Linked DNA regions of Kordia antarctica. The protein of the gene in region 2 interacts with the protein of the main gene of each other region in a pairwise test. Links are inferred from orthologs where the notes say so. Each region holds a gene or a part of one and is shown on either strand. Other genes may lie near its edges. The genes, in order: ruvC and ruvA.

What was found.
Region 1: the proteins of ruvA (region 2) and ruvC interact in binary tests that used the Escherichia coli proteins (3 or more experiments, as listed by UniProt). The link is inferred for Kordia antarctica from one-to-one orthologs.

Annotation. Positions count from the first base shown.
Region 1 is NZ_CP019288.1:4,251,466-4,263,450, forward strand. The notes cover bases 3,896-6,759. They hold ruvC (crossover junction endodeoxyribonuclease RuvC), read left to right. Parts: upstream 3,896-4,971; coding sequence 4,972-5,547; downstream 5,548-6,759. Other genes in these bases: IMCC3317_RS17740 (glycosyltransferase family 2 protein), read right to left, coding at 3,896-3,915; IMCC3317_RS17745 (lysylphosphatidylglycerol synthase domain-containing protein), read right to left, coding at 3,912-4,853; IMCC3317_RS17755 (hypothetical protein), read left to right, coding at 5,612-5,902; hemW (radical SAM family heme chaperone HemW), read left to right, coding at 5,925-6,759. In the rest of the region: IMCC3317_RS17720 (RES family NAD+ phosphorylase), read left to right, coding at 1-91; IMCC3317_RS17725 (hypothetical protein), read right to left, coding at 97-1,365; IMCC3317_RS17730 (IS3 family transposase), read right to left, coding at 1,432-2,316; IMCC3317_RS17735 (transposase), read right to left, coding at 2,328-2,639; more of IMCC3317_RS17740, read right to left, coding at 2,785-3,895; more of hemW, read left to right, coding at 6,760-7,049; IMCC3317_RS17765 (cyclase family protein), read left to right, coding at 7,276-8,025; IMCC3317_RS17770 (hypothetical protein), read right to left, coding at 8,033-8,428; IMCC3317_RS17775 (hypothetical protein), read right to left, coding at 8,642-9,034; IMCC3317_RS17780 (hypothetical protein), read left to right, coding at 9,783-10,043; IMCC3317_RS17785 (DUF4230 domain-containing protein), read left to right, coding at 10,157-10,771; IMCC3317_RS17790 (MmcQ/YjbR family DNA-binding protein), read left to right, coding at 11,185-11,556; IMCC3317_RS17795 (DUF1272 domain-containing protein), read left to right, coding at 11,570-11,866.
Region 2 is NZ_CP019288.1:4,139,836-4,151,657, reverse strand. Bases 3,284-5,984 are described here. They hold ruvA (Holliday junction branch migration protein RuvA), read right to left. Parts: upstream 5,075-5,984; coding sequence 4,493-5,074; downstream 3,284-4,492. Other genes in these bases: IMCC3317_RS17275 (NADP-dependent malic enzyme), read right to left, coding at 5,173-5,984; sov (T9SS outer membrane translocon Sov/SprA), read right to left, coding at 3,284-4,487. In the rest of the region: more of sov, read right to left, coding at 1-3,283; more of IMCC3317_RS17275, read right to left, coding at 5,985-7,470; tRNA epoxyqueuosine(34) reductase QueG, read right to left, coding at 7,611-8,540; IMCC3317_RS17265 (cytochrome P450), read right to left, coding at 8,537-9,871; Holliday junction branch migration DNA helicase RuvB, read right to left, coding at 10,023-11,045; IMCC3317_RS17255 (cytochrome c oxidase subunit I), read right to left, coding at 11,538-11,822. UniProt on the Escherichia coli protein: The RuvA-RuvB-RuvC complex processes Holliday junction (HJ) DNA during genetic recombination and DNA repair.

The DNA.
Region 1 (11,985 bases), 110 kb from region 2 along the record:
AATCAATCCATTACACATAGATTTCCACAAAATTAGCGTTGCTAAAGTTCAAAAATTCACGTTTGATTCACGTTTGTATTATGATACTTAATGTTTTTAACGATTATATGGCGATTCATTAATCCAATGAAAACCTCTATTAATTAATCTGAATTTCTTTAAATCAAATTGTTTTGCTTCCATAAAAATAGAATCTCCATTATGTGTGCCTTTCAGTGAAAGTATACTGTCTTTTAATACATACTTAAATTTATATGAATCTTCATTTCTATCTATAGAAAGTGTTTTATATACAGTATCTAGTTGCGAGCTAAATCGAAGTTGTTCATCTTCCATTGTAAAAATTGAAAGATGTCTTTCACGTTGAATCACGATTCTTTTCCACAAAGTTTTATCAGTAATTATTAACGGAATTGTATCATTATTTTTTACAATTTGCTTGAGATCATAAATTCCATACATTGCTGGTTTTGGCGCGCTAGAACCTCTTGTGTTTTCCAATCCAATAGCACGCGAAAAGTTTGAATACAGCAAAAAACTGATAAAACATATTTTTATAACTAGTAAACCAATATTCAATTTACGCTTTTTAAAATAATGTGGAAAACTTCTCGGAATCGTTGTAGCTGTTGTAAAAAATACGGCAAAAACGCGTTTCCAATCTTGCAAGAAAATAAATAGCGAAAACAATAGTAAGTGAAACGAAAATAATTTTACAGGAATATCATAACTCATATTCATTACAAACACATTCAGCATCACACCAACACAAACAAAAGCACCAAATGTGCGTGTGCGGCGTGAAATTAATAACAAACCTCCGAGAACTTCACTCAAGCCCGCAAAAAATGTATAAAATTTGGACGCGCCCATGAATGTCCAAGCAATTCCCATTGGAGAAGAATCTCCGTAAGGTTGAATTAATCGTGTCAATCTTGGATCTGGAAATTGCAATTTATACACTTTCATAAATCCGTATACCAACATAAAAAAGATGAGGTAATACGTAATGTAAACAACCAAAATGCGCAATAATTTCCAGTAATGTGGTCGTTTGCGATCAAGAATACTCCAAATTAGTGTTCCCAAAAGAGCAACCAAAAAATAGCAAAACACTTGAACATAATCGTATGTTGTATCTCCACTTCCCGAAAATGCTGCCGAACTATCAATTGTAACATTGAATACAGTTTCTCCAATATAAGGTACTATTTTTGACCACAATATGTCATCAATTTTATCTGTAAATCCATCTAAAAAAGTAAATGCAATTAATGGAAATGGAAGCGCAAATAAAAGTGTGTAAATAACGCAAAAGCGAAATCCTATTTTCTGAAAAATATTCCAAGAAGTTTGTATAAACATTTGGTAGTTTAGTTGTGTTTTGACCCCTGTAAAACAAGAGTATTCTTTTAAATTTCGTTAGTTAAATTATGCGGTTAATTTTTTCATTAAAATTAGGTGTTTATCTTGATTCCATTTTTCAATTGGGGTTATTTTTCCTAGTAATCCATGTAGCCTTTCATTATTATAAAACAGCACATATTGTTTAAGGATTTTTTCTATCTCTCCAAAGGTTCTATATTCAAATCTCTGAAAAACTTCTTTTTTCAAAATGCCATGATAAGCTTCTATATGAGCGTTCTCTTCTGGTGTTGCTATATGCGTAAATTCTTGACTTACACCTATAAGTTCTAAATACTCTCTTACATTTTTTGCAATAAACTGACTCCCGTTATCACTTCTAATAACAACATTATTTGGATATTGATAATTTAAAAACAATTCAGACAATAACGCTATCACTTGCGCTTGTTTAATTGAAAAAGCAAATAGATCTATTAATATTCTTCGCGTATGAACATCTATTATAGAAAGTAAATAAGCGTTTTTACCAGCACTTGGTATCCAAACTATCTTTATGTCCATCTCTAGGCAGTCAAAGGGTTTTACGGTTTTTACTTTCCTGAATTTAACAAACTTACGTCCAGAACCACTCCTATTAATACGATTTTTTAATTTCAATAGATTTGCTTGTTTTAGTATTCTATATAGTTTTTTATGGTTTATTGTATAGCCATCCCGATTCAAATAGCAAGTCATTAACCTGTAACCACAATCTATAAATGGATGACTTAGTATTTTCTTTACAGATTCAACCACAATATCTTGAGTGACAAATCCATTGTTATTATGATAGGTAAATTTACTTGGTTTATTACCTTTTTTTCCAAAACTTGGTTTACGATAGTAACTGCTATGAACAATACCAACCATATTAATTACCTTAGTTTTGCTAATCTTGTGCTTACTCAAAATAGCATCAACTAAATCTTTCTTGGATCGGATGTCCCAAACTTTTTTTTTAAGAGTTCTCGTTGAATTTCTAATTCAATTTCTTTATTACTCAATAGCTTACGGAGTATTCTATTTTCTTCTTCTGCATGCTTTAATTCCTTACTACGAGTATCATAAGTAACTTTTAAGCCAGCTTCTCCTTGGGTATCATGTTTCTTCTTCCAACTATAAAAAGTGCCAGTACTAACACTATATTTACGACAAGTCTCAACAATACCAAGTTCCTCAGAACAGGATAGTATTTCTAACTTTTCTTGTAAACTCCATTTCTTGTATTTCATCTCTCAAAGGTATTATTTGAAATTTAAAAGAACACTCCGAAATTATTTGGGGCTAAAGTAAGTTGGATTATACTTTAAAAATAGCTGGTTTTTTTGAAAAAACAGTGTAAAACGCTCATTTTAAGAAATAAAACACCTTTTCTAATTACATTTTAAACTTTCTATTCTTCCAGGTGTAGTTTTTAAATAAAGATTGAAAGAGGATAAAAATCGTGAAAAAAGGATATAAAATTGCACTTAAAATAAAGTATAAAAATCTAAATTTTTGTTCTGTAAATTGAATAGTTTGAAATAATAATATTCCATCTACAATAATTTTTAAATAAAATAAAAGTAGCATAAGTTGCCATGAAATAGTTGTAAATAAAAGTAAAAATGGAAACATGCAACACGCTAAATTCATTAAAATTACACTAATGCCAATTAGTTTTCCAGTAGGTAAATTATAATTCGCACTTTTTGAAGCCCAACGTACGCGTTGCGAAACTAAATCGCGAAAAGTAGCAACAGAAAATGTAGTTACCAACGCTTTTTTTGATTTTAGATAGCACACTTTTTTTGGCCATTTTTGTACAAATTTTTCTAACAGAAATACATCATCGCCACTTGCAATTGTATCATTTCCTGTGAATCCTTGAACTTCCAAAAAAGCACTTTTTTGATATGCTAAATTGGCGCCATTACACATAAAAGGTAATTGTAGACCAAAACTTCCAATTGTTGTTCCTTGCAAGCTCAAAAAATCGAGTAATTGAAAATAATTAAAAAATGAAGCATCTTCTTTGTACGTAACTGGCGCAGCAATCATTTTGTGTTGTTTCAAAATAATTTCTTGATTGTAAAGTTGTAACCAATGTGTTGGAAGTATGCAATCTGCGTCGGTAGTAACAATCCAATCACTTTTTATTTGTGTAATTGCTGTTAGAATTGCATCTTTTTTTGGCGAATTTGAAACACGCTTATTTTCTAAAATTTTTATGTTTACAGATGAATTTTCTTTGCAAAATGTTTCTATGATTTGGCACGAATCATCTTCAGAAGCATCATCTACAAACCAAAAAGACACATTCGCGCTCGGATATTGCAATTCTTTTATAGAAGCTAACAACATCGGTAAACGTAGAGTTTCATCCCGAAAGGGAATAATTACAGAAAAATTTGTTTTTGCTTCAAGATGTTTGTTTTTGAGAGTAGTTTCTATCCAAAAACCAAATATCAAACTCAGTATCAGCAAGATATAAACAATTGCTATTAAGAAAATAATTCCTATCATCATGATGCCATTGATTTTTCTTCTGTAAAAGAAGGATTAAAATTCAATACAAAATAACTACCAACAATACTCGGAAGCACAAAATTGAAAATCCACATCAATGAAACTATGGAAAGAATGCTTAATTCGGGAAAATCAAGATATCCAAAAAGCCAAACGGCAACACTTCCTTTTACAATTACATCAAAAATGAACAACATCGGAATTAATGAAGTAATTAAATACATTGCTGTAATTGCGCTCATTGCAGTTAAATATGAAGTATTTAAACCGAAAAGTAGCAGTAAAAAGTAAAATTGATGTGCAAAAATTATATAGCGAATGAATGAAAAACTTATGTTTTTTAAATGAATTTTATTGGAGATTTTCTTTGTGAAACTTTTCAAACTATTCCAAGAAAATCCTTTGATTTGAAAACGTTTTTGTTTGATTCCTAGTATAAAAATACCACCAATAAGTGTTATGATTACAAACATGCGCAATATTTTATGCCAAGGTAATTCTACTCCAAATTGATATACAAAAAAAGAAAATCCAATCATGCCAAAAAAAGCAGTTGCTACTAATTGCGCTATGTTTCCAAGAAAATTTAAACCCAACACTTTTTTACGTTCCGATTTCGGAAAATACAATGCTTTTGCGCCATATTCGCCAATTCTGTTTGGTGTAAATAATGAAGCTGTTAATCCACCTAAACTATGCGCTGTACTTTCCCAAAGTGAGATGTATTTTATGTGCTGAACCAACGTTTTCCATTTGATAATTTCTACAAACCAATTTAAAAAAGTAGCCAATAATAATATAGAAATCGTTGAAATTTTAAAAACTCCAGAAGCTTTTAATTGTGCTGAAAACACATCAAAATTTAGCTGCGAATTGTGTGCTAACTTATCATAAATAAAATAAGCTGCACCAATAATTATGGCTAGTTTTATTACCAAAGCAAAGAATTGCTTAGTTTTGTGAGATACCGAAATCTGCATGCTACAAAGTAACGCATTTCGCAAAACAAATCTATCATGGAAATGATTTTCGCAATAGAGATATAGTTTGAATTAGATGAAGCAAGACAAAAAGCCGCCGAAAACAGAGAAAATTATACTAGGAATTGATCCAGGAACTACGATTATGGGTTTTGGCTTGATAAAAGTTGTAGGCAAAGAAATGAAGTTTTTGCAACTGAATGAATTGCAATTGCAAAAATACAGCGATCATTATTTGAAATTAAAATTAATTTTTGAACGTACGATTGAATTGATTGATACGTTCAATCCTGACGAAATTGCGATTGAAGCTCCTTTTTTTGGTAAAAACGTACAATCGATGTTAAAACTTGGGCGCGCGCAAGGTGTTGCAATGGCAGCAGGTTTATCGCGTGAAATTCCTATTACTGAATATTCTCCCAAGAAAATAAAAATGGCAATTACCGGAAACGGAAATGCTAGCAAAGAGCAAGTTGCCAAAATGTTACAAAGTTTATTAGGCTTGAAAACATTACCAAAAAATTTGGATTCTACCGATGGTTTGGCTGCAGCAGTTTGTCACTTTTACAATGCAGGACGCATAGAAATTGGTAAAAACTATTCTGGCTGGTCAAGTTTTGTTAAGCAAAATGAAAAAAGAGTAAAAAAGTAAAATGTGATGGACTTTTCAAATGATTTCTATATTTTCGGCATAAAATTAAAACAATCAATATTTTATGAGTCACCAAATTGAATTTTGCAAGAAATGTGTTAATAAATCTTTTTCCTCTTCTCAAGGAATTATTTGCGGATTGACCAATGAGAAACCAACATTTCAGTTTACCTGTCCAGATTTTGTAAAAGATGTCAAAGAAGAGCGAAGATTAGCAGAACGTGCAGCAGTTCAAGATGAAACGCATAGTTATGAAGATGCACAAGGAAGTTCAACACCAGTTTGGAAAACCATATTGGGTATTATTATCTTTATTGTTGCAATTATTCGACTCGTAGCGGTTTTTGCACGATAATTAGTAGTTAAATATAGAACGTATCGCTGGAATTTATATACATATCCCATTTTGTAAACAAGCATGTCATTATTGTGATTTTCACTTTTCTACGTCTTTATCGAAGAAAGATGAAATGATTTCTGCGATTCAAAAAGAATTATTTTTACGAAAATCAGAATTGTCAGAAACTACGATTGAAACCATTTATTTTGGCGGCGGAACACCAAGTATGTTATCGCTAGAAGAAATACAAGCGATTTTGAAAACTGTATATGAAAACTATAAAGTTTCACACAATCCAGAAATTACCTTAGAAGCAAATCCTGACGATTTAACCGAAATAAAAATTAAAGAATTGGCGGCTTCTCCGATTAATCGATTGAGTATTGGAATTCAATCGTTTTTTGAGGAACATTTACAAGCAATGAATCGTGCGCATGTTGCTGAAGAAGCTAAAAAGTGTTTGGAATTGGCAACTCATTATTTTGATAATATTACTATCGATTTGATGTACGGTGTGCCGAATATGACAATTGAACAGTGGAAAACGAATTTGGAGACTGCGTTCAGTTTTGGAATCAATCATATTTCAAGTTATGCATTAACGGTTGAACCGAAAACGGCGTTGGAAAAATTCATCCGACAAGGAAAATATCCAAATGTTTCAGAAGAAGAAGCACTTGCGCATTTCACCATTTTGGTGGAAGAAACTGAAAAACAGGGATTTATACATTACGAAATTTCCAATTTTGGAAAACCTAACTATTTTTCCAAACATAATACCTCGTATTGGAAAGGCGCAACGTATATAGGAATTGGTCCTGGCGCGCATTCGTTTCAGAAAACAATGAGAAGTTGGAATGTTTCAAACAATCCGTTGTACATAAAAAGTATTAAAGAAAACAACTTGCCTTCTACAACAGAAAATCTCTCTTTAGACGATCAATATAACGAATATGTAATGACAGGTTTGCGTACCATTTGGGGAATTTCTTTGGTATATATTCAACAAGAATTTGGAGGAAGTTACGTAGATCACACCTTACATATTGCAAAAACGCATTTACAAGAAAAAACAATTTCACAAGAAGCAATATTTATCAAAACAACACAAAAAGGAAAGTTTTTGTGTGACGGAATTGCTTCAGATTTTTTTAGGATTTAATTCTTCCAGCATATAAGGTAGCAATTAGTAAAATTATATTTAACGGTAATCCGATAAAAACAAACACAAAGAAATCCCAAGGTCCATTTTCTTGCAATAACCAACCTGAAAGCAGAAAAGAAAGCAATAGTAAAATAAGAAGAAAGCAAAAAAATTTTTTTTGAAAAGGATTCTTTTTCATGTTTTTGCTTCAAGATATGAAAAATCATTTAGTATTTTTGTGCTTATGATTTGTACTATTCAACGTAAAACGACAAAACACCAAATAGATTTATCAAAACCATTGGATATTTCCATTCCTTTACGCGCTTCTAAAGAAAACGTAAATGCGTGGTATTTGGATGCTCCAGAAATTTCGCCTGTTCGCACGGAAAATTGGGTTGGAAGTGTAAAAGAAGGCGGCGACGTTAATTTTAATAATATTTCATTTAATCCGCATTCGCACGGAACACATACAGAATGTGTTGGACATATTACGGAAGAAGTATTTTCTGTAAATCAACAATTAAAGCAATTTTTCTTTCATGCAGAGCTCATTACGGTTGTTCCTGAAAAAAAAGGTGGAGATTATATAATTTCTAGAAAACAGTTGCAAAACGTAATCGGAAACAAGAAACGAGAAGCGATTGTGATTCGTACATTGCCAAATTTTAGAGACAAGAAAAATAAACAGTATTCGAATACAAATCCGCCGTACATAGAAGAAGATGGCGCAATATATCTTAGAGAAAAGGGAATTAAACACTTATTAATTGATCTTCCAAGTGTGGATAAAGAAAAAGATGATGGTAAATTGTTAGCGCACAATGCGTTTTGGAATACAGGTGGCGATATGCGTATGAACGCGACAATTACGGAGTTTATTTTTGTTGCAAATAGTATAAAAGACGGCGCGTATTATGTAAATATACAAATTGCACCTTTTGAAAATGATGCTTCACCGAGTAAGCCAATTTTATATAAAATAGAAAAGTAATTAATAATTAGTTGCCTTTCAGATTTTTTTGAATCTCTTTACTAATTTGGTCCAGCGTAGGGAAATTTTCCAGCTTTTTGCTAAATTCTTTAAATTGTTGTTCTACAATACGCTTGATTTTATTTTCTATAATTTCGTCAATTGTTTCTCCATAATCTGGAAGTGGCTCGTCAGTTTTCTTTTCAGGATCAATAATCATTTTTCCTTGCCCAGTAACCAACCAAAGCGGGCTTAAATCAAGATATTGATCAAATATTTTTTCTAAAACGTCACTACCTACAGAAGCACTTGATTTGGCTTGCTTACTAGTGTAACCGTTACCTACGCCAATTGAAATGTCAAATGCACGCATACTCAAGTTTTTATGTTTGATAAATATAACGATCCGTTCTATTATTTTCATATATTGAGAAATTAAGCCATAAAAAACCTTATTTTATAGAAAATAGGTTTTAATATGTGCTTTAGGTTATACAAACTGACAGTAAATCAGCACAAATGTAACAATTAGTAAATATACATAAATCAATAGAATCTACACAAAAGTCTTATAATTTTATGCTGTAGTTGCAGTATTGTAAGCTTTTTAACGGAAGATTTTTAAGATATAATAGTGTTATTTACCTTTTAAATTTTTCTGAATTTCTTTACTAATTTGGTCAAGTGTTGGAAAGTTTTCTAGCTTATTGCTAAAATCTTTGAGTTGATCTTGAACAATACGCTTTATTTTGTTCTCTAGAATTTCATCAATAGTTTTTCCGTAATCGGGAAGTGGCTCATTAGAATTGTTGAAATCAATAATCATAGTATCTTTTCCTGTAACCAACCAAAGTGGATTTAGTTCAGGGTATGTATCGATTATCCGCTCTAAAACATCACTTCCGACAGAAGCGCCTGATTTTGATTGTTTGCTCGTGTAGCCATTGCCCACTTTTATTGAGATGTCAAACGCTCGCATGCTCATGTTTTTATGATTGATAAAGATGATTATTCTATCGATTATTTTCATTTTATTTCGAAATAAGACTATGAAAAATAAAATTTCATAGAAAATAGTTTTTAAAGTTAATAAATCGCCACTCAAATTGACAGTAAATCAGCACAAATGTGTTAATTTGTAAATATACACATTTTTACTATATGTATAGCGTTTTTTCGGAAAAGACAGGAATTGTATACCATTGATTCTCAATATAATGTTTGAATCTTAAGGAATTATACATATAAAATAGAGGCTTTGTTGTGTTGAAAATGTACTTAATCACCTTTCAATTTTTTGACTAATTTGAGTTAATGTTGGAAAGCTTTTTAATTTTTTGCAGCTTTTTTTAAATTGCTTTTGTGGAATGTGTTCAATTTTATTTTCTCTAAATATTTCTATAATTAGGAAATGAATCGTCTAAATTTTCAAATCATATCGACTTCTCTCGAAATTAACTAAAGTTTATTTAAATCAAATTAGTTACCGATTATTAACTATAAAACAGCACTATTTACAAAAGTGAGAATCTTAAATCGCTCGTCTGTGTAGCTGTTTGCAGCGTATATTGATATATAAAGTTTGTGAATGCTGATTTTTTTTCGCATGCTTAAGAAGATTATTCTGTCGATTATTTTCATCATATTTTGAAATTTTTCTATATAAAGTTTTCTTACATAGAAAATAGTTTGTAATATTATACCGTCAGCTCTATATAATGTGGTGTAAAATCGACATTATTATAGAGATTATTAAATATTAAAACTTAGGAATACATATGATACGCAAAGAACAACGTAGAAAACTCAAAGAAGTTTTGGGATATCATTATACAGAAGGCGTTTTAAAAATCTTAAAGGAAAAGAAAATAACGAGTAGAAACAACAAACCTTATGGTTCGTCAATGATTCGAAATGTGTTTAATGGTTTGAATGAGAACGAAGACATAGAAAATGCTATTATAGCGTTGTTTATTCGTACGCAAGAAGACGTTAAGGAGACTTTTGAAGAACGAAATCGAATATTAGGCATTTCATAAGCTCATATGTAGTAGTTTACATCTGAAATTCCCCCAATAATTGTAGCTAACTAAAATTAGTTTAAATTTACATTCACAATAATTGAGGAATAGTTATTGTAAATGTCTAATATATGGATATAGTTTTAGCAGTATTAATTGGAGGAATTGTCTCTTATTTTTTATATGATTTCATCGGTAAAAGACAATCGGAAAAGCGTACAATACATCAATCACAGGTATTAATTGATAAAATTAAGAGTGTTTGTAGGCTAACAACTGTTGAAGGCGATTTCAGTGAAATTTATCATTACGAAGATAAATCAGCACACTTTCTACGTATGCTTTTTAGTAAAAAACGCGCGCTTATTGTAATTAAAGCAAAAGCAAGTGTTGGATATGATTTGAAAAAATTACGTTTGGAATCAGACAAGGACAAAAAACAAGTGCGAATTATTCATTTTCCACAACCAGAAATTTTAACCGTTGAGACAGATTTTACATATTATGATAAAAAAGATGGTTTGTTGAATAAATTTAGCGCTGAAGATCTTACAAAACTAAACAAAGAAGCAAAACAACACATTATTGATAAAGTTCCGCAAAGTGGTTTGCTAGAATCTGCTAAAAAAGAAGCCTTAGACGCAATTTTGATTATTGAAAAAATTGTAGAAACTATCGGTTGGGAATTGGATTACTCTGAAATAACACTTCCAGAAGAAGATATATCATATTTGAAGAAGAACTAAACAATCAATAGTTGTTCTTAAAATACTACATACTAGAAGCTTGCATTTATTTTTAAAGCTAAAAGCGGCTCAAAATTAAAAATATATAGAAGTTGATTTATCACTATGTATTTCATCGATAATTTATATTCATTTAAAGAAAACTTCCTCAGTTTCTAAACATTCTTGCCGTATATTTGCCGCAATCGAAATAACAAATACGATGTCACTAATTGATAAAGTAGTTTATTATCTGAATGATGTTCTTATAAGCCTGGATATCGCGCCTACTCAAAAAACAGATATTAAAGAAAAAAATAATAGTAAAACTTCGCACAACAACTCAGATGTAAACGCCTAGTTCTTGGTGTTTCAATTTTAAAATACATGGATGAATTCGTAGGATTTTTATATCTTGCTTTCAAATTGAGTGTATGAATATTGAATTGCTAAGAGAATATTGCATTTCCAAACCAGCAGTTACAGAGGAATTTCCTTTTGATCAAGACGTATTGGTTTTCAAAGTTTTAGGTAAAATGTATGCGCTAACTTCTCTAAAAGGTTGGGAAGCAGGAACAGCTTCAATCAATCTAAAATGCGATCCAGAAAAAGCAGAAGAACTTCGTGAAGCATATGAAAGTATCAAACCAGGATTTCATATGAGTAAAACACATTGGAATACTGTGGAACTTTATCAAGGAGAACTTTCAACAAAATTCATTCAAGAACTTATAGATGATTCCTATTATTTAGTCATCCAAGGAATGACCAAAAAACAAAAAGCAGCATTAGAAAATTACCAGTAAATACAATCGCTATATGTTAGAAATTCGACCAAACTGCGAACATTGCAACAAAGATTTACTTTCTGATTCGCAGGAAGCAATGATTTGCACATTTGAATGTACGTATTGCGAAAGCTGTGTAACTGGAATTTTAAAAAATGTATGCCCAAATTGTGGAGGAGATTTTACCAAGCGACCAATTCGCCCTGAAAAACTGCTAGAAAAATATCCGCCAAGCGCAAAACGTGTGTACAATCCTACTGATTTGTCAGCACATTACCAGCGAATTACCGCAATAAAAGCGGAAACAATCAATAAAACAAAAAATTAACAAAACCATTAGTCTATATTAAAAGGTTATTCAACCCTTATTAATTTTCGTTTAATCGAAAGATGCTCACTTTCTAAAAGATAAACAGGAAATTTACGAATCAATTGCTGAATAGTACA
Region 2 (11,822 bases):
GAACGTACGCGACCAATTGTTGGATTCCCAATAATGGCAATTCTCATGCGCTCATCGGGTGCGTAATCTGCAAATTGATTCGTAATTTCATCTGCATTCTCATTATAATACGCTGCTTCTGTAGCGCCACTGGCATTGTTGAAGTTTGCTGCTTTAATTCGTGTTAATAATGCTAATGGAATGTCAAATTCATTTTTCCAAACATCTTCTGGCGAAGATTCATTATCTGCTGTTACATTTAATGGAATTTCAACTTGATAGTAGTTTTGCGTAAAGTCATTTCCAAATCGCAAGAAAGCGACTGCTTGTTGATCTCCTAATTGTTGTGATTGTCCAGCTAATGATTCCGCATGCACAAACATTTTTAAGTTTTTATACTGTCGTAAATCAATATCAATATTTTTGAAAACACCTCTGGAATCTCCCGATTCTAAATCGCAAATTGACATTGAAAGCGATTGTTCATTTTGACGAATTACGGTGTTATTATTGTTTAATTGTTCACGCACAACTCCCGGAGGCACTACATACCCAATTGGATCTTTGTTAGCGTTTTCCTCAATATTTACTGTATTTACATCAAATTGTGTTCCTGTATCTACACCATCTTGCGGACTGTCGCCATTGTCTTGTAATGTAAGATTATAACGTCTCCAATCACCACGAATTAAATCTAACGTTGCAAAACGTAATACTGTTGGCTCGTTAAAACCTGTCATATACATACGAATAAAACGAATAGAACGTAAATCATTTAATGGAATTTTTTCATTTTGCGTTACCGTAGCATCTGGCGACTGATGGAATTCAGAGATTGGAATTTTGAATTGAACCCAACGCGAGTTGATTGACGAACCGTTTGGCAGTTCAGTTACAACAGTACGTTCGTCTGCGATGTATGTTGACGATGAACTAATTCCTGGATTGATAGGAACTCTGAATTGATAGTAATTATCAATCGTATTCATGGTTTGATCTCGGTTAATGTCTTCCACATCCGGAACCGTTGTTGAACCTCTATTTGTGTCTGAAACTGCAATTGGTGAGTTTCCTTGTGTACCGTTGTAGTTTTTATATCGATTTAAAACATCTCCATCAGCATTTAAGAAATATTGATAGTTATCTGCTGCCGGATCGGCTTCACCTGCATAGTTTGTATATTTTGCACCTTCTTCATCATCTGGCAAACCATCTAAACCAACATCTTGTACTTGTCGGTTTGCATCATCAGCATCAAACGCATATATTAATGATTGTGTTTGCGGTACTTTTGCCCACATGGTTTGTGTTACTAATGGATTGATTGCATTTGCTTCTGGCAATCCGTTTTCGTATTGTTTACGACCATCTTTTAGTACATCTTCAGAAATGTTACCGATGTTTAAAACCAATTCTCCACCTGGACTTGTCGTGTTTCCGTCAGAGAAATAAGGATCTAATACCCAAAATTGAATGTATTCAACATTTGCTTGCTCAAAGTTTGTCGTGGTTACAGGACGCATAATTCCTCCCCAACTATCTGGATCAGGTTGTCCTGCAAAGTTTGGATTGTTGTTGTATGGACCTCTTTCGTTTGGAAAATAAGATAAATCTAACGTAGTTTGAATCGTAGTTTGTCCACGCGCAATGTCTGTTTGCGGAAATATTTCATCTACAAATACTCTACGTGTTTCACTTCTTGAGAGATCATTATCACTAATTCCGCCTGGCGCTTGATTTCCGTAGAACACAGGATCAATGGTATACCAAGCTAGTTTTGCTCTGTTATATCCGTATTGAAGTTGGTCATTTCCAAATTGCCCACCTAAGTTATCGCCTAAAGTGTTTCCTGGTGTTCCTGGCGTACTTGCTAAGAACCAACCTAACGGAGATTTGATGTCAATGGTAGATTGTGCACCTTCAAAATCATCTACATATGCTGTTGCTTCTCCTTGAAAATCTGCATTTTTGGGACTTCCTGGTAATAGATATGCAAATTCTCCTCGAACCGAAACATTAGAAATTACATCTGTGTCTACGTTTGGCAATTTGTTAACCAATCGTGTTAAGAAAGGAACTTCTGTTGAGTAATTTGCATTAAATCCGAAGATAGAATTGTTTACTGGTTCTGCACCGTAATTTGCTTTTTGTGTAATTGGTCGCTCATTGAGATTTAAATAAGTTGCACCAATTAAAAATTTATCATTAAACTGATGTTCTACATTTATTCCTGTGAATCGTTTGTTTTGTTGTCCGAATAGCGAGTTATTTTCTACAGAAACATCAATTGGTGTGTTTGACGCTTTTAACGCTTCATCTAATATTTGAACACGCCCTAATTGGTAGTTTACGGTGTAATCAATTCCTTCTTGTAATACGCGTCCACCAGCTGTAACAACTACCGAACCTCTTGGAACGTTGAATGCTCCTAACGGAATTCCGTCACCACCTTGTGATTTGTAACGTCCTTTTAATTGAAATTTATTTAAATCTGCATCATCTAACGCGCCTGCTTTTGTTTCAACATACATACTTCTGTATACGTATTTTGTTTGGTTGCCATTGTAGTTGGCAGGAACGTCATAGTTTTCAGAAGCTGCATTTCTTAATTTCTCAAATAGATAGTTTCCAAATGGTTCTACTTTTGTGAATATGATGCGTCCAAATTCTTGATCGACAGTAATACCTGGATAATAATCGAAGAAACCATCTCCGCCTGCTTGTGGATTTTGATATACATCTAATCGATCTAAACTGAATACTTTTAATAATATTTCATCAGCTACATCCGCAGGTAATGCTGGACCAGATGCTGCTGCCGTAATGTAGTTTACTGGCGAAGGATCTGTGTATAAGATATTTAATCTGAAATCTTCTGGACTTAGTTGATATGCGTCCGTAGCATACACGTTTTTCATCATTAAATCCCAAATTGGATCTTCTACTTCAGTGATCGCACTTTTTAATAGTTTTACAACTAAGTTTTGATTTTGAATTTGTGTTGGATTCCCGTTTGCGTCTGTCGTTGTTACTTGTGTAGCGTCAATTCCTCCATTGGCAAATTCACCAACTTGATACACTTGTCCGTTTGCCGTATATTGAAATGCAACTCCTAATACTTCATCGTTACTTAAACGTTGATTTAAAGAGATGTATCCTAATTTCGTATTTATTTTGTATTCGTTTTCGTTTAATTTTCGAGCATTTTCAAGATATACATAATCAAATCCTTGTTGTACGTTTCCTGAAGCTGTTCCAAATCCTTGTTGAATGGTTGCAATGTCTCGGATTTGCTGTGTTAAAACAGAACCTGAACCAATTGTTTCTGGATTGTAATCGTTGTTTTCGTTATCTGGAAAAGCAGTTGGGTTTGCTGAGTTAAAGAAACCACCTCCCAATGCTGTACCGATTCTTGTTCTGTCTGGATTTGCTTCTCCTAAATCTTGTAAACCTACAATGTTACGAACATTGGCTGTTTGTGCCGATCGGTTGGTTACCCAAACTTCCACTCTTGTGATTTCAACAGGACTGTTGATAAATGGATAGTTTTCTAAAGCCGTATCATAGCGATCTCTAAAGTATTGTGATAAATAGAAGTGACGATCTTCATCATAATCTAATGCAAATAATGCAAATTCTTCAATAGTTCCGCCGCCTTCAGCTGTAATGGTTCTAGTTTGTGAACGTTGTTCAGAGAAAACTCCTGTAATACGCGTTTTCCCAAATTGTAATTGTGTTTTTACACCAAATAAACTTTGCGCACCTGTAATTAGTGAACTGTTTAAAGGCATACTTACATTACCAACTTCAATTTTTTGCAAAATATCATCTTCTGTTGGCGTAAATTCTAATTTGATTTGATTTTGAAAGTCAAACGTAGATTCTGTGTCGTAGTTGGCATTAATTTTTAATCGTTCTCCAACTTTACCTAGTAAGCTTAAACTGATTCGTTGGTCAAAGTCAAAACTTAAATTGCTTCGGTTTCTTGGTGATAATGCTGGATTGTCATTTTTTTGGAAACGAACTCCTAAATCCATTGCTACCGAACCTTGTGGAATTACTTCAATAGTATTTCCTCCAAAGATACTTTCAAAGAAATTTGAGTTGATATAGAATTTTGGTAATAAGTTTTTTTGTGCGTCTTCCGAACCATCTTTTTTACCCGAAATTGCATCTAACTTTTCCTTGAAATAGTCTTTCATGCCTTCCTTCAACAATAAATCACGGTATTGTTTTGGCGTTAAGATTAACGGATATCTAATATCATATTCTCCGACAGTTTGCGTGTAGATGTATCTGTCTATTTTTGCATCGTAGGTATATTTCGATACAATACTGGATGGATTTTTGAGTTTTATTTGCCCAATAGCATAGCCAGTTTGTGTCTTAGTTGTGTCTTGCGGCTGCGTTGTTGGTTCTTGCGCCGTTAGTATGGTGGTAAATAACAAAGCGAATACGGCTAGCGCATTTTTAATATGTTTCGTTATTAGGTTGGTATTGTTTTTCAAAGTAATTATAAGTTTTTTAATGCCATTTTTATCATTTCTTCTACTGTTCCGTTTGGCATTTCTTTAATTATTTTATCGAGGACTCTTTCAGATTGTTTTCTTGTATAACCTAATACTTCCAAAGCAGATAACGTTTCTTCTTTGTTTGTATTGTTTTGAGACATTGAAACTTCGTCAAGATCGTATAATTTTAAGACTTTGTCTTTTAATTCTATAATAACACGCTGTGCGGTTTTTGCACCAATTCCTTTTACACCTTGAATTGTTGCTACATCACTTGATCCTATTGCTTCGCATATTTGCTCGGCAGTTAAGGACGACAACATCGTACGCGCTGTGCTTGTTCCAATTCCAGAAACTGAAATTAACAACCGAAATACAGCACGCTCACTTTTTTGAACAAAACCATAAAGCATTTGCGCATCCTCACGAACGTACAAATGTGTGAATAGTTTTATATTTTCTTGGTTCGGGATTTGAGAAAAGGTAGTTAGCGAAATGTTGATGAAATATCCGACTCCATTACATTCAATAACCACATCCGTTGGATTTTTCTCTATGAGTTTCCCTTGTATGTGAGTAATCATCTATTTGTTACTAGTTAAAGTCCCAAATGTAATAAATTTATTCACATTTATTTAACCATTTGTGCCTTTAATATACTAATACAGTATACTTCTTTGGTTTATATTTCTTCTTTTCGTTGTTGCAACTTTCCTTTTTCCTGTGCATCTACTACAACAACAGCCGCCATATTTATCATTTCATCAACACTAGCACCAAGTTGTAAAATGTGAACTGGTTTGCTCATTCCCAACATAATAGGACCAATAGAATCCGCTTTGTTTAACTCTTTCATGAGTTTGTACGTAATGTTTGCTGCGTCTAAGTTTGGAAATATCAACGTATTAACTTCTTTTCCTGCTAATTTTGAAAATGGAAATTTTTCTGCAAGCATTTCTTTGTTTAATGCAAAATCGGATTGTAAAGCGCCATCAACAGTAATATCTGGGTGATATCTGTGTAAATAATCAACAGCATCATCCACTTTTTTCACTTTTTCATGATTAGATGAGCCAAAGTTTGAATAGGACAACATTGCAATGTTTGGTTTTAAACCGAACATTTTTACCGTTAACGCAGTCATTTGTACAATTTTTGCCAATTCTCGTGCAGACGGATCAATATTAATAGAGGTATCTGACAAGAAAATGGGTCCGCGCTCTGTAATCATTAAATTTGTGGTCGCTATTTTTTGCACACCTTTTGCCGTTCCAATAAGTTCTAACATCGGTTTTACTACTGCTGGATAACTTCTGGAATATCCTGAAATTAATCCGTCAGCATCACCTTCATTTACCATCATTGCTGCAAAGTAGTTGCGTTCTCGCATTCTACTTTTTGCATCAAGCATAGAAACTCCTTTTCGCTTTCTTGATTTCCAATAAATTTCTGCGTACTGTTTTCTTTTTGCTTTTTGATCGCTTTTTTTCGGATCAATAATTTGTACATCACCATCAAATTCAAGCTCTTCTCGAAGTTCACGAATTATTTTTTCGTTCCCTAAGAGAATCGGAATTGCAATTCCTTCATCATATACATATTGTGCAGCTTTTAATACATCTAAATGATCTGCTTCCGCAAATACGATCCGTTTCGGATTCGTTTTGGCTCTGTTATGCAGTAATCGAATAATTTTATTGTCCGATCCTAAACGTTGCAAAAGTTCGTCTTCGTATTTGACCCAATCTTCAATTGGTTCTGTGGCAACTCCTGAATCCATTGCTGCTCTTGCAACTGCTGGCGGAATTCTTCCAATAAGTCTTGGATCAAATGGTTTTGGAATAATGTACTCTTTTCCAAAGGTGAGTTTGGTTTCTCCGTATGCAATGTTTACTTGCTCTGGCACTGGCTCTTTTGCGAGTGCTGCTAATGCATTTACCGCAGCCATTTTCATTGCTTCGTTAATTTTTGTTGCTCTAACATCTAATGCTCCACGAAATATGAACGGAAATCCAAGTACATTGTTTACTTGATTTGGATGATCTGATCGTCCTGTTGCCATAATGATATCTTTTCTGGAAGCGATTGCTTCTTCATACGAGATTTCAGGTGTCGGATTTGCCATTGCAAATACTATTGGCGAATCTGCCATAGAACGTAACATGTCTTGCGACACAATGTTTCCGACAGAAAGCCCTAAGAAAACATCGGCTCCTTTCATCGCGTCAGCTAACGAATCATAGTGTTTTGACGTTCTAAAACGCGCTTGCATCGGCGATAAGTCAGTTCGTCCAATATGTAATAAACCATCTGCATCAAACATTGCAATGTTTTCCAATTTCGCGCCAAGCGTAACATATAAGTTCATACAAGATATTGCTGCTGAACCTGCTCCAGATACCGCAATACGTATGTCTTCAATTTTTTTACCTGTTATTTCCAACGCATTGATTAATGCCGCCGACGAGATAATTGCCGTTCCGTGTTGATCGTCATGCATGACTGGAATGTCCAATTCTTCTACGAGTCTACGCTCGATTTCAAACGCTTCTGGAGCTTTGATATCTTCTAGGTTGATTCCGCCAAACGTTGGTGCTATATTTTTGACCGTTTCAATGAATTTTTCTACATCTTTCGTATCAACCTCAATATCAAACACATCAATATCTGCAAATATTTTGAAGAGCAATCCTTTTCCTTCCATGACAGGTTTTGAAGCTTCAGGACCAATATCGCCTAAGCCTAAAACTGCCGTTCCATTAGAGATTACAGCGACTAAGTTTCCTTTGGCGGTATATTTATAGACATTTTTTTTGTCTTTTGCTATTTCTAAACATGGTTCTGCAACTCCTGGAGAATAGGCTAAAGATAAATCGCGTTGGGTACTATATCTTTTGGTAGGAACCACTTTTATTTTCCCCGGTCGCGGCTTCGCGTGATAAATAAGTGCTTCTCTTCTTAGACGTTCTTGGTTACTCATATTCTTGGGTTTCATCGCCTATAGCTGGTTGTGAAATTATAGGCAATATGAACTTGCTAATTTAATTGTATGTACGTGAAAGAAAAAATTTAATATGGTTTCTTTAGTATTATTTAACGAAAAGCCTTGGAATCACAGTTCTACTCTGTCTTCAAAAACTTAATATTTCGTACTAATCCTGTGTATTTTGTACGCTTTACAGCAGATTTTTTAAAGAGTTCATTAAAAACTTCTTGTGTGATTTCTTCCCACTCTTTTTTACTCATCGACAACAATTCTGGATGTGGATTGAATAAGGGTTCGTTGTGTGGTTTTGAGAATTTATTCCACGGACACACATCTTGGCAAATATCGCAACCAAATACCCAATCGTCAAAGTGTCCTTGTACGTGTGTTGGAATTTCATTTTTTAGTTCGATGGTAAAATACGAGATACATTTGCTTCCGTCAACTACATACGGATCTACGATTGCTTGCGTTGGACACGCGTCAATACACGCTGTGCAACTTCCACAGTGATCGGTTACTGGCGAATCGTATTCGAGATCTAAATCTATAATTAATTCAGCAATAAAATAGAATGAACCTACTTGTTGCGTGAGCAGATTGCTGTGTTTTCCAATCCAACCGAGTCCACTTTTTGCTGCCCAAGCTTTGTCTAATACAGGTGCAGAATCTACAAATGCTCTTCCTGAAACTTCTCCAATTTCTTCTTGAATGAAGTTTAGTAAGTGTTTTAATTTGTCTTTTATGATAAAGTGATAATCGGTTCCGTATGCGTATTTAGATATTTTTGGCGCTGCTGGATCTTTTTGTGTTTCCGATGGAAAGTAATTCAATAATAACGAAATTACTGATTTTGAATCTTCTACCAATTTCGTTGGATCTAATCGCTTGTCAAAGTGATTTTCCATGTACTGCATTTCGCCGTGCATATTCTTGTTTAACCAAGTTTCTAATCGTGGTGCTTCTTCCTCTAAAAATCCTGCTTTGGAGATTCCACACGATAAAAACCCTAAGCGTTTTGCTTCTGCTTTGATGAGTTCCGTATGTTTTTGTGCTGAATTCAAGAAGTTCGTTTTGTGAATTTTAAAGTTACATCAATTGGTTTTAGTGTGATTAATGGCGCAATTTTCACTTCTGATTGATCTGTTTCGATATGATATTTTTTCAACATCGCACAAACCGACAACATCATTTCATAGAGTGCAAAACCGTTTCCGATACACATTCTTGGTCCTGCGCCAAACGGAAAGTAATGTCCTGCGGTTTCTTTTCTATTTTCTTCCGAGAACCGTTCTGGTACAAAATCATTCGGGTTTTTCCAGTATTTTTCGTTTCGGTGTAATTCGTAAAACGAAATTCCGATCATTGTTCCTTTTTCAATGTTGTACTCTTCGAAAGAATCATCTTCTATGGCAACTCTGTCCGTAATCCACGCTGGCGGATATAAACGCAACGTTTCTTCTACGCACATTTTTACGTAGTTGAGTTTTGCCAATTTTTCCATCGGCGGCAAGTTATCATCAATCGCATCAACTTCTGTGATTACTTTCTGCAATACTTCAGTATTTTTTGCGATGAGATGAAATGTAAACGTCAGCGCATTCGCCGTAGTTTCGTGTCCTGCCACAAAGAAGATTAGGATTTCGTCAATTAATTGTTCGTTGGTCATCGAAGTTCCATCTTCTTCGTATTTTGCTTTGAGCAACATATCTAATAAATCGTCATGTTCTTTATCAGATAGACGACGTTCGTCAATGACCTTATTAATGATATCGCGACTTTCTTGAACTAACATCATGTGTTTTGCAGTTAATCCGCTGACTTGATACCACCATTTTTTGTGTGGCTGACGAATTTCTCTGATGATAAAGTCTTGTAGTTTTTCAATAATTTCTTGCAAACGATGCATTGTAGTATCGTCCGAAGAGTAATTGAATAATGATTTTGCTACGACATGAAACGCCAATTCGTTCATGATTGGATATACGTCTACTTTTTTATCTTCTTTAATGGCTTGAAGCTGTTTGCCAATTTCGACTTCCATTATGGAAACTAATTTTTGCAGTTTTTCTTTATGAAATGCTGGCTGAATGAGTCTTCGTTGTTTTAACCAATAATCGCCACTTGCCGTTAGTAACCCTTTCCCAACGTATTTTGAAAGGTATTTTGTCTGTATTTTCGATTTGTTATAGTTCCGATGATTTTTTCGGAGCATGTATTTTATTATTTCCGCATCACGCGTTAACATAATTGTTTTCCCAAACGGCGGCGTAATCGCAAATGAATCGCCATGCTTATCAAAACCTTCTTTATGAAATGGAATTGGATTTCGTGTGATTGTAGACGATTTTAACAACAACTTGAAGAATGAGATTTTGTTTGGGTATTTGTACATTGGTTGCTGGTTATTTTGTTATTTTGTTGATTTGCTTGACTTTTACTTCATCAATTTTTTTTCACTTTCAACTTTTAACTTTTCGTTCTATATTCTTTATTTAATGGAAATACTTTTAAATTTAAAATTCAACATTTATAATTTAAAATTTCTAAAAAAGTCCGCCTTGTGTTGTTCCTTTTATTCTACCTAAATGTTTGTATGCTAATTCTGTGACTTCTCTTCCTCTTGGTGTTCTGAGAATGAATCCTTGCTGAATGAGAAATGGTTCGTAGACTTCTTCAATGGTTTCGCCACTTTCAGAAACTGCCGTTGCAATGGTTGAAATTCCAACGGGTCCGCCTTTAAATTTGTCTATGATGGTAGCTAAAATTCTGTTATCCATTTCATCCAAACCATATGCGTCTACGTTTAGTGCTTTTAGACTGAATTTCGCAATTGCAATATCAATAGTTCCGTTTCCTTTTATTTGTGCAAAGTCACGCACTCTACGCAATAAAGCATTAGCAATACGTGGCGTTCCACGACTTCTTCCTGCAATTTCAATAGCTGCCTCCATACTTATTGGTACATCCATTATTTGCGCACTTCGTTGTACGATGGTGGAAAGTAATTCTGTTGAGTAGTATTGTAATCGGCTTGCAATTCCGAAACGTGCGCGCATTGGCGCAGTTAGTAATCCTGATCGCGTTGTTGCGCCTATGAGTGTGAATGGATTGAGATTGATTTGAACCGTTCTGGCATTTGGTCCAGATTCAATCATGATATCAATTTTGTAATCTTCCATTGCGGAGTAAAGATATTCTTCTACAATTGGACTGAGTCTGTGTATTTCATCTATGAATAATACATCTCGTTCATCTAGATTCGTAAGTAAACCTGCTAAATCTCCTGGTTTGTCTAATACTGGTCCGGAGGTTACTTTTATGCTTGCGCCCAATTCATTCGCTAGAATATGTGCAAGTGTCGTTTTTCCTAATCCTGGAGGTCCATGAAAAAGTGTGTGATCGAGTGCTTCATCACGTAGGTTTGCCGCCTGCACAAATATTTTGAGATTTTCTAATACTTGCTCTTGTCCTGTAAAGTCTTCAAAGGAAAGCGGTCGTAATGCCTTTTCAACATCTAATTCTTCTGAAGAAAAGTTCTCATTTGTTGGGTCTAAGTTATCATTCATTAAAACAAAGATAAGAGAAAAAGCTTATAAAGGCATGATTTAAGCAAAGTTGCTTTTTGAATCATTATGTAATTAGATATTGATAATTATCTCACAATTAACAGGATATATTTTGAATTATCTTATACTAAATGTACTATTATATTACGTATAACCAAAAAATTATTTAATTATGTTAAAAAACATTCTAAAGTTAGATGGTGTTAAATCGCTATCAAAGAAATCACAACAGGAAATTAATGGAGGAAGAAGACCTCCTTTTGTTTGTGATGTCATATGTCCAACTTATTGCCATTGTATAGATGCTTATAATGATTATTGTGTGTTTAGTAGCGGACCTAAACAAGGACAGTATTGTACAGATTTGTAAATTCTTTAAAAGAAAAGAGTCGCTTTAGATTTTAAAGCGACTCTTTGTATGTGTTGTTATTTTTGAGATTTTCGTTTTCCTTAGATCTCCGTTTTCATGAGATCTGCATTTTCATGGAGATTTTAGTGATGCATTTCTTCTTCTCCGTCTTTCATTGGAACGTTTTGCGGAACAAAGTCATCATCATGACCTGGTTTGCTGTAATCGTATGCCCAACGGTGAACATGAGGAATTTCTCCTGGCCAGTTTCCGTGCATGTGTTCTACAGGAGTTGTCCATTCTAATGTGTTTGATCTCCACGGGTTTCGCGGTGCTTTCTTTCCAAAGAAAATACTACTAAAGAAGTTGTATAAGAATACTAACTGAAACACTCCACCAACGATTGCAAATAATGTAATTATTACGTT